One region of the Streptomyces sp. NPDC001828 genome, then DNA from elsewhere that is predicted to be linked to it. Evidence: riboswitches for the same ligand, from Rfam matches in the RefSeq annotation. Region 1 holds a riboswitch; the other holds the start of a gene.

The links. Region 1 has a riboswitch for cobalamin ahead of ACFYZA_RS29325 (ribonucleoside-diphosphate reductase subunit alpha). Riboswitches for the same ligand answer to the same signal wherever they lie in the genome.
Region 2: linked by a shared signal. The riboswitch ahead of ACFYZA_RS18580 (ABC transporter substrate-binding protein) and the one ahead of ACFYZA_RS29325 (ribonucleoside-diphosphate reductase subunit alpha) in region 1 are both predicted to bind cobalamin.

What each region holds. Positions count from the first base shown of each region.
Region 1 is NZ_JBIATV010000012.1:111,348-115,550, reverse strand. Features, by position in the region: gene ACFYZA_RS29325 (ribonucleoside-diphosphate reductase subunit alpha) at 1-1,652, opposite strand, end outside; cobalamin riboswitch at 1,777-1,917, opposite strand; gene mctP (monocarboxylate uptake permease MctP) at 2,014-3,633, opposite strand; gene ACFYZA_RS29315 (DUF3311 domain-containing protein) at 3,630-3,917, opposite strand; gene ACFYZA_RS29310 (LuxR C-terminal-related transcriptional regulator) at 4,061-4,203, opposite strand, start outside.
Region 2 is NZ_JBIATV010000006.1:41,148-45,350, reverse strand. Features, by position in the region: gene ACFYZA_RS18590 (ABC transporter ATP-binding protein) at 1-348, opposite strand, end outside; gene ACFYZA_RS18585 (FecCD family ABC transporter permease) at 345-1,406, opposite strand; gene ACFYZA_RS18580 (ABC transporter substrate-binding protein) at 1,403-2,377, opposite strand; cobalamin riboswitch at 2,411-2,546, opposite strand; gene ACFYZA_RS18575 (Mov34/MPN/PAD-1 family protein) at 2,588-3,010, opposite strand; gene ACFYZA_RS18570 (amino acid permease) at 3,096-4,203, opposite strand, start outside.

The DNA.
Region 1 (4,203 bases):
GTGAGCATGATCCGCTCGGAGAGCCGGGTGGAAAGGGCCTTCGCCTCGGGGGAGTCGAAGGGCAGGCGCAGCTTGAAGAAGACGTCCTGCAGACCCATCGCGCCCAGGCCCACCGGACGCCAGCGGGCGTTGGAGCGGCCCGCCTGCTCGGTCGGGTAGAAGTTGATGTCGACGACCCGGTCCAGGAAGGTCACCGCGGTGCGGACGGCGTCGTCCAGGCGCTCCCAGTCGATCTCCCCGCCGTGGGCTCCCTCGACCACGAACGCGCCGAGGTTCACCGAGCCGAGGTTGCAGACGGCCGTCTCGCCGTCGTCCGTGACCTCCAGGATCTCGGTGCACAGGTTGGAGGAGTGGACCGTGTGGCCGGGCTCCGCCGTCTGGTTGGCGGTGCGGTTGGAGGCGTCCTTGAACGTCATCCAGCCGTTGCCGGTCTGCGCGAGGGTGCGCATCATGCGGCCGTACAGGTCCCGGGCCGGCATGGTCTTCCGGGCGAGCCCGGCGGCCTCGGCCTCGCGGTAGGCGGCGTCGAACTCCTCGCCCCACAGGTCGACGAGCTCGGGCACGTCGGCGGGCGAGAACAGCGACCACGTGCCGTCGGCGTCCACCCGGCGCATGAACTCGTCGGGGATCCAGTGCGCGAGGTTCAGGTTGTGCGTGCGGCGCTGGTCCTCGCCGGTGTTGTCGCGCAGCTCCAGGAACTCCTCGATGTCGGAGTGCCAGGTCTCCAGGTACACCGCGGCCGCGCCCTTGCGCCGGCCGCCCTGGTTGACCGCGGCCACCGAGGCGTCGAGGGTCTTGAGGAACGGGACGATGCCGTTGGAGTGGCCGTTGGTGCCCCGGATCAGCGAACCGCGGCCGCGGATGCGGGAGTACGAGAGGCCGATGCCGCCGGCGTGCTTGGAAAGGCGGGCCACCTGGTGGTAGCGGTCGTAGATCGAGTCGAGCTCGTCGAGCGGCGAGTCGAGCAGGTAGCAGGACGACATCTGGGGGTGCCGGGTGCCGGAGTTGAAGAGCGTGGGGGAGGACGGCAGGTAGTCCAGGCGGCTCATCAGGCCGTACAGGGACGCCACTTCGTCCAGGGCGCGGACCGACTCGTCCTCGGCGAGGCCGGACGCCACGCGCAGCATGAAGTGCTGGGGGGTCTCGACGACCTTGCGGGTGATCGGGTGGCGCAGCAGGTAGCGGGAGTAGAGGGTGCGCAGGCCGAAGTAGCCGAAGCGGTCGTCGGCGCCGTCGGCGATGGCCGAGTCCACCAGGGCGTCGAGACGGGCCGCGTGGGCGCGGACGAACTCGACGGTCCGGTCGGCGATCAGGCCCTCCTGGTGGCCCACCTCGACCGAGCCGGAGAAGGACACCGCGCCCTGGGTGGCGGCCTCTTCGGCGATGGTGATCGTCAGGAGGCGGGCGGCGAGCCGGGAGTAGGCCGGGTCCTCGGAGATGAGCCCCGCGGCCGCCTCGGTGGCCAGCTCGCGCAGCTCGGCCTCGTCGGAGCGGGCGTTGCGGCCCCGCAGCGCGGCGGCGGCGACCCGGCCGGGGTCGGTGTCCGCGAGATCGGCGGTGAGCTCCGTCAGGGTCCGCAGCAGCGCGGTCCCGGGGGCATCCGCGAGCTCTTCGGTGATCGCTGAAGCGGGATCCGCTGGGGCGATGGTCACGTGGGGGCACTCCCTCGCTCGGCACGGGGCCTTCGGGGGAGGCGTCGGCGCGCGTCGGGGCAGCCCTCAGCGCGTCGTCCACCGGCCCAACCGCGAGGCCCGGACGTCTGGCATCCGGTTCGGTCGACCCGGACGCACCGTCGGCAGGTGTTCGGACTCGACCCGTACAAAGACGTACAGGTCATACCGTTGCGGGACAGTTCCGGATTCCCACCGGATTCCCCTGCGGCGACAGCGAGCACGAGCATACATGTGGGGGGTGCCTCATCGGGCACCCCCCACATCTTGTGTCGCCACACGGAAGGGCCGCCGCACCCTCTCGGATGCGGCGGCCCTTGGCCGTACGGGGCGTGGCGCCGGATCAGTGCGCCGAGCCCGCCGTCGCCGGGGGGAGCTCGACGGCGACGCCCGGGTCGCCGGCGTCGGCCGTGTAGTCGGCGGGGGAGGTTTCGTCGATGCCGTCGGGGGCCTTCACCGCGCGCAGGACGAAGGTCAGGACGACCGTCACCACCACGTTCATCGCGAAGGCCGTCAGGCCGATGTAGCCGATCTCGCCGATGCCGGGGATCTCCTTGGAGGAGCCGCCGAAGTGCTTCTGCGTGGGCGAGGCCACCCCGTACGCGGCGAGCGTGCCGTAGACCATGCCGACCGCCCAGCCGGCGAGCAGCGCCCAGCGGTGGAACCAGCGGGTGAACAGGCCGCCGACCAGGGCCGGGAAGGTCTGCAGGATCCAGATGCCGCCGAGCAGCTGGAAGTTGATCGCGACCGTCTTGTCCATGGTCAGGACGAAGACCAGCGCGCCGACCTTCACCACGAGCGAGACCAGCTTGGAGACCTTGGCCTCCTGCGCGGGTGACGCGTCCGGCTTGATGAAGTCCTTGTAGATGTTGCGGGTGAAGAGGTTCGCGGCCGCGATCGACATGATGGCCGCCGGGACCAGCGCACCGATGCCGATCGCCGCGAAGGCGACGCCCGCGAACCAGTCCGGGAACATGTCCTCGAACAGCTGCGGAATGGCCAGCTGCCCGTTGCTCACCTTGACGCCCGCCGCGATCGCCATGAAGCCGAGCAGCGCGAGCAGCCCCAGCATCAGGGAGTACAGCGGCAGGATCGTGGTGTTGCGGCGGATCACGTTGCGGCTGCGCGAGGACAGGGTCGCGGTGATCGAGTGCGGATACATGAACAGCGCGAGCGCCGAGCCGAGGGCGAGCGTGGCGTACGTCCACTGGCTCGACTCGCCGGGCGCGATGGCCCCGGTCGGCTTGCCGCCGGGCGGACCGGCGAACTTGTGCTGCGCGGCGCTGAAGATCGCGTCGAAGCCGCCCAGCTTGATCGGGATGTAGATGATCGCCACCGCGATGACGAGGTAGATCAGGCCGTCCTTCACGAACGCGATCAGCGCGGGGGCGCGCAGGCCCGAGGAGTAGGTGTACGCCGCGAGCACCGCGAACGCGATGAGCAGCGGCAGGTCCTTGACGAACCAGTTGCCGGACTCGCCGCCCACGCCCATGACGTCCAACACTGCCTGGATGCCGACCAGTTGGAGCGCGATGTACGGCATCGTGGCGAGGATGCCGGTGATCGCCACCGCGAGCGAGAGGCCCTTGGAGCCGAACCGGCCGCGCACGAAGTCCGAGGTGGTGACATAGCCGTGTTTGTGCGACACCGACCACAGGCGCGGCAGGAAGGTGAAGATCAGCGGGTACACGAGGATCGTGTAGGGCACCGCGAAGAAGCCGGCCGCGCCCGCCGCGTAGATCGCCGCGGGCACCGCGACGAAGGTGTACGCGGTGTAGAGGTCGCCGCCGAGCAGGAACCAGGTGACCCAGGTGCCGAACGACCGCCCGCCCAGGCCCCATTCGTCGAGGCTGGCCTCGTTCTCGGCCTTGCGCCAGCGGGCGGCCATGAAGCCGATGACCGTGACGGCCAGGAAGAAGAAGATGAAGACGCCGAGTGCGACGCCGTTCACGCCGTCCTTCACTTGGACGCACCCCCCTCGGTGTCGTCGGAGGTGCGCGGGGCGGGGGCGGTACGCGAACGCTGGTCGTGCTGCCACAGCTTGTACGCGATCATCGTGAGCACCGTCGAGATCAGCACCCAGAGCATCTGGTACCAGTAGAAGAACGGGATGCCGCCGAGCGCAGGATCCGTCTTGGCGTACGAGCTCACCCACAGCATCGCCACGAAGGGCGCGATCAGGCAGAGCGCGATGACCACGCGCGAGGGCGTGATCACCGGTCTCTTCACTTCCGTCGATTCCGGCATTGGGTGGTTCCGTCCCCTCACGATCACCTGTGCGTTGGATCACTTGGTAATGCGCAGGAAATCTAGGGGAGAGATTCGGTCAAGGGAACCCCCGTCCGGATTCCGGACGGGTCACGAGTTCGGCCAACTCCCCTTTCGTGGACTCAGAGCCAGCCCTCCTTGGCCGCCCGCACCCCCGCCTCGAAGCGGCTGCGCGCACCCAGGCGGGACATGAGTTCCGAGCTCATCCGGCGCACGGTGCGCAGGGAGATCCCGAGCCGCCGCGCGGCGATGTCGTCCGTGCACC
Region 2 (4,203 bases), on a different contig from region 1:
GGTGGTGTCGGCCTCCCAGAAGCGGTGGTGCGGGGAGCGGCCCATGGCGACGATCTCGCGGACGGTCAGCTCGATGCCTCCCGCGTCGGCGTCCTGCGGGACGGTCGCGATGCGCCGGGCGCGGGCCTTGACCGGCAGCGCGTGCAGGTCGGCGTCGTCGAGCAGGACGCGTCCGGCGGTCGGGCGCAGGGCGGCGTAGACGCAGCGGAGCAGGGTCGTCTTGCCGCTGCCGTTGGGGCCGACCAGGCCGACGGTCTCGCCGTCGGCGGCGCCAAGGGTGATGTCGTGGAGCAGGGTGCGGCCCTGGGGCGTGGTGTACGAGAGCGACTCGGTGCGCAGGGTCGTCATGCGGGGCCGCCTTCCGTGCGGGTGCCGTGGCCGCGCAGCATCCACAGGAAGAACGGGCCGCCGGTGAGCGCGGTGAGGACGCCGACGGGGATGTCGCGCGGGGCGGCGACGGTACGGGCCGCGAGGTCGGCGAGGACCAGGAAGGCGGCCCCGCCGAGGGCCGCCACGGGCAGCAGGGTGCGGTGGGCGGCGCCGACGGCCATGCGGGCGGCGTGCGGAACCATCAGGCCGACGAAGCCGATCGCCCCGGTGTAGGCGACGAGGACGCCGGTGAGCAGGGAGGCGAGGACGAAGACTCCGGCGCGGAAGCGGCCGGTGTCGAGGCCGAGGGCGCCCGCGCCCTCCTCGCCGACGAGGAGCAGGTCGAGCGGGCGGGCGAGCGCGATCAGGACGAGCGTGCCGAGGGTGAGGGCGACGGCGGGCAGCGCGAGCATGTCCCAGCGGGCGCCGCCGAGTCCGCCGAGCGTCCAGTGCAGGACCTCCTGGGCGTGCTCGGCGCTGGCCGAGGTGACCAGGATGAGGCTGGTGAGCGCCGACAGGACGTACGAGACGGCGACGCCGGCCAGCACCAGGCGGCCGCCCGTCATGGAGCCCGCGCGCCGGGCCAGGGCGTACACGAGGACGAGGGCGGCGAGCGCGCCCGCGAAGGCGGCGGCCGGCAGGGCGACGGTGGTGGCCACTCCGGCCCCGACCCCGAGCACGATCACGGCGACGGCTCCGGCGGAGGCGCCGCTGGAGACGCCGAGCAGGAACGGGTCGGCGAGCGGGTTGCGCACGAGGGCCTGGAGCACGGTCCCGATGACGGCGAGCCCGGCACCGGTGAGGGCGCCGAGCACGACGCGGGGCGCCCTGACCTCCAGGACGATCGTGCGGTACGGGCTCGGCTCGGCGCTGCCGTCGACGATCGCGAGGACCTGGCCCGCGGGGATCCGCACCGAGCCGAGCGCGAGCCCCGCGACGGCGCCGGCGACCAGCACCAGCGTGAGCCCCGCGAGGACGAGGGAGTAGCGCCAACGGGCCGTCACGAGCGGGCCCGCGGCGACGGCGGCACCGCTCACTCCCCCGCCCCGAGCTGCGCGGCCAGCTTGGCGACCGCGTCCGGCGCGCGGACGCCGGTGACCATGTCGGAGAGGGGCAGGACGGCGAAGCGGTTGTTCTTGACGGCGGGGACGGAGGCGAGGGCCGGGTCGTCGCGCAGCCGCTTCTTCTTGGCGTCGACGCTCGTGCCGCCGTAGTCGAGGATCAGGATGGTCTCGGGGGCGCGGGCCACCACGTTCTCCCAGCTCGCGTCGCCGAAGGAGGCCGTCTTCAGGTCGTCCGCGAAGACGTTGCGACCGCCCGCGCGGGTCACGATGTCGTTGCCTATGCCCTTGCCGCCCACCGTGAACGCCGTCTTGTCGCCGCTGTCGTAGACGAAGACCGGGGTGGGCGCCTTGTCCTTGCGCGCCGACCGGGTGCGTTCGTTGGTGGTCTCGGCCGAGCGGATCCACGACTCCGCGCGGTCACCGACGCCGAAGGTGCGGCCCACCTCGCGGACCTCCTGGTAGACGTCGTCCATCGTGGTCGCCGCCCCCTTGGGGCAGTTCTCCACGTTGAGGCGGGACTTGATGCCGCTCTTGGCGAGCGCCTCGCGCCCGCGCCCCTCGTTCGCGGCGAACGCCGAGGCGTAGCCGCCGTAGACGTAGTCCGGGTTGGCCGCCAGGAGCTTCTCGTACGAGGGGTACTCGGCGGCGAGGACCGGCACCGAGCGGTAGTCCGCCGCGTACTTCGCCAGCACCTTGTCGTCCAAGTAGGCGGTTCCGGCAAGGGACTTGGCGAGGCCCAGCTCCAGCATCACCTCCGTGGCGTGCTGGTTCATCGTCACCGCCCGCTTGGGGGGCGCGGTGAACGTCGTCGTCACCCCGCAGTTGGTGACCGTGTAGGGGAAGCCGGGGGCGGTGGCGCCGCCGGCTTCGGGCTTCGCCTGGGTGGTGCACGCGGCGAGCGGGAACAGCAGGGCGGCGGCCAGGGCCGCACGGCGCCAGAGCATGGCTGAGCTCCTCCAAGGGGATTTCCACGTCCCCTGTCGTCGGGAGAAGGCGGCAGGTCAGTTCCTGGCTTCCGGCTCCGGGGCGCTTGCCACGGGGCCGGTCACAGTGGCGGGACCGTGCCGGATTCGCACCGGCTTCCTGGGCCCTGCCGCCCGATGATCAAAAAGTGCGTACGCACAGTATGCGGGATCACCGGGCTCGCGTATCCGTCAGTAGGCCTCTACGACCCTTACGTCTTCCTCCGTGATCACGCCGTCCACGATGCGGTACGAGCGGAACTGGAACTCCCCGGCTCCGTCCGTGTCCGCCGTCGACACCAGGACGTAGTGCGCGCCGGGCTCATTGGCATAGGTGACGTCGGTGCGGGAGGGGTAGGCCTCGGTCGCGGTGTGGGAGTGGTAGACGATCACCGGCTCCTCGTCGCGGTCGTCCATCTCGCGGTAGAGCTTCAGCAGGTCCTGCGAGTCGAACTCGTAGAACGTGGGCGACCGGGCCGCGTTCAGCATCGGGATGAAGCGCTCGGCGCGGCCGGTGCCGGCCGGGCCCGCGACCACACCGCACGCCTCGTCGGGGTGGTCGGCGCGGGCGTGCGCGACGAGCTGGTCGTACAGGGCCTGGGTGATGGTCAGCATGTCGGCAAGGATAAGCATGCGGGCCGTCCCGTATCGAGGTGCGATACGTAACGGCCCGCATGGTGAGAACGTGCTGGTCGGAGACTTAGTCGCGCTTGGCGAACGCCTTGTTCTCGGGGTTCTTGGCCCGCAGGACGAGGTAGGAGACGCCCAGGATCAGGGCCCACAGCGGCGCGCAGTAGAGCGAGACGCGGGAGTCCTTGTCGATGCCCATCATCACGATGACCATGAAGATGAAGAGCAGCGCGAACCAGCTGGTGTACGGGGCCCCGGGGGCGCGGAAGCTGGACTTCGGCAGTGCGCCGGCGTCCGACTGGCGGCGGTAGCGGATCTGGCAGACCAGGATCATGATCCAGGCCCACATGCCGGAGATGGTGGCGAAGGAGACCACGTAGTCGAAGGCCTTGCCGGGCGCCACGTAGTTGATCCACACGCCGACCAGCATCAGGGCGGCGGAGACCGTGGTGCCGATCAGCGGAGTGCCGCTCTTGGTGAGCTTGGTGAAGGCCTTCGGGCCCTGGCCGTTGAGCGCGAGGTCGCGCAGCATGCGGCCGGTGGAGTACATGCCCGAGTTGCAGGAGGAGAGCGCGGCGGTCAGCACGACGAAGTTGACGATGCCCGCACCGAGTCCGAGGCCCATCTTCTGGAACGCGGCGACGAAGGGGCTGACGCCCGGCTGGAACTCGTGCCACGGGACGACCGAGAGGATCATGATCAGGGCGCCGATGTAGAAGACGGCGATGCGCCACGGCACGGTGTTGATGGCCTTGGGCAGGGTCTTCTCGGGGTCCTTGGACTCGCCCGCGGTCACACCGACCAGCTCGACGGCGAGGAAGGCGAACATCACGATCTGCAGGGTCATCAGCGTGCCGCCGATGCCCTTGGGGAAGAACCCGCCGTCGCTCCAGAGGTTGGCGACGGTGGCGGTGTCCGCCGCGTCCGAGAAGCCGACGGTGAGGATGCCGGCGCAGATCAGGATCATGCCGACGATGGCCGTCACCTTGACCATCGAGAACCAGAACTCCAGCTCGCCGAAGAGCTTCACGGAGATGAGGTTCACGGCGTACAGGATGAGCGTGAAGATCAGCGCGTAGGCCCATTGCGGGATGGTGCCGTGGGTCCAGAAGGACATGTACTGGGCGGCCGCGGTGACTTCGGTGATGCCGGTGACGACCCAGAAGAGCCAGTACGTC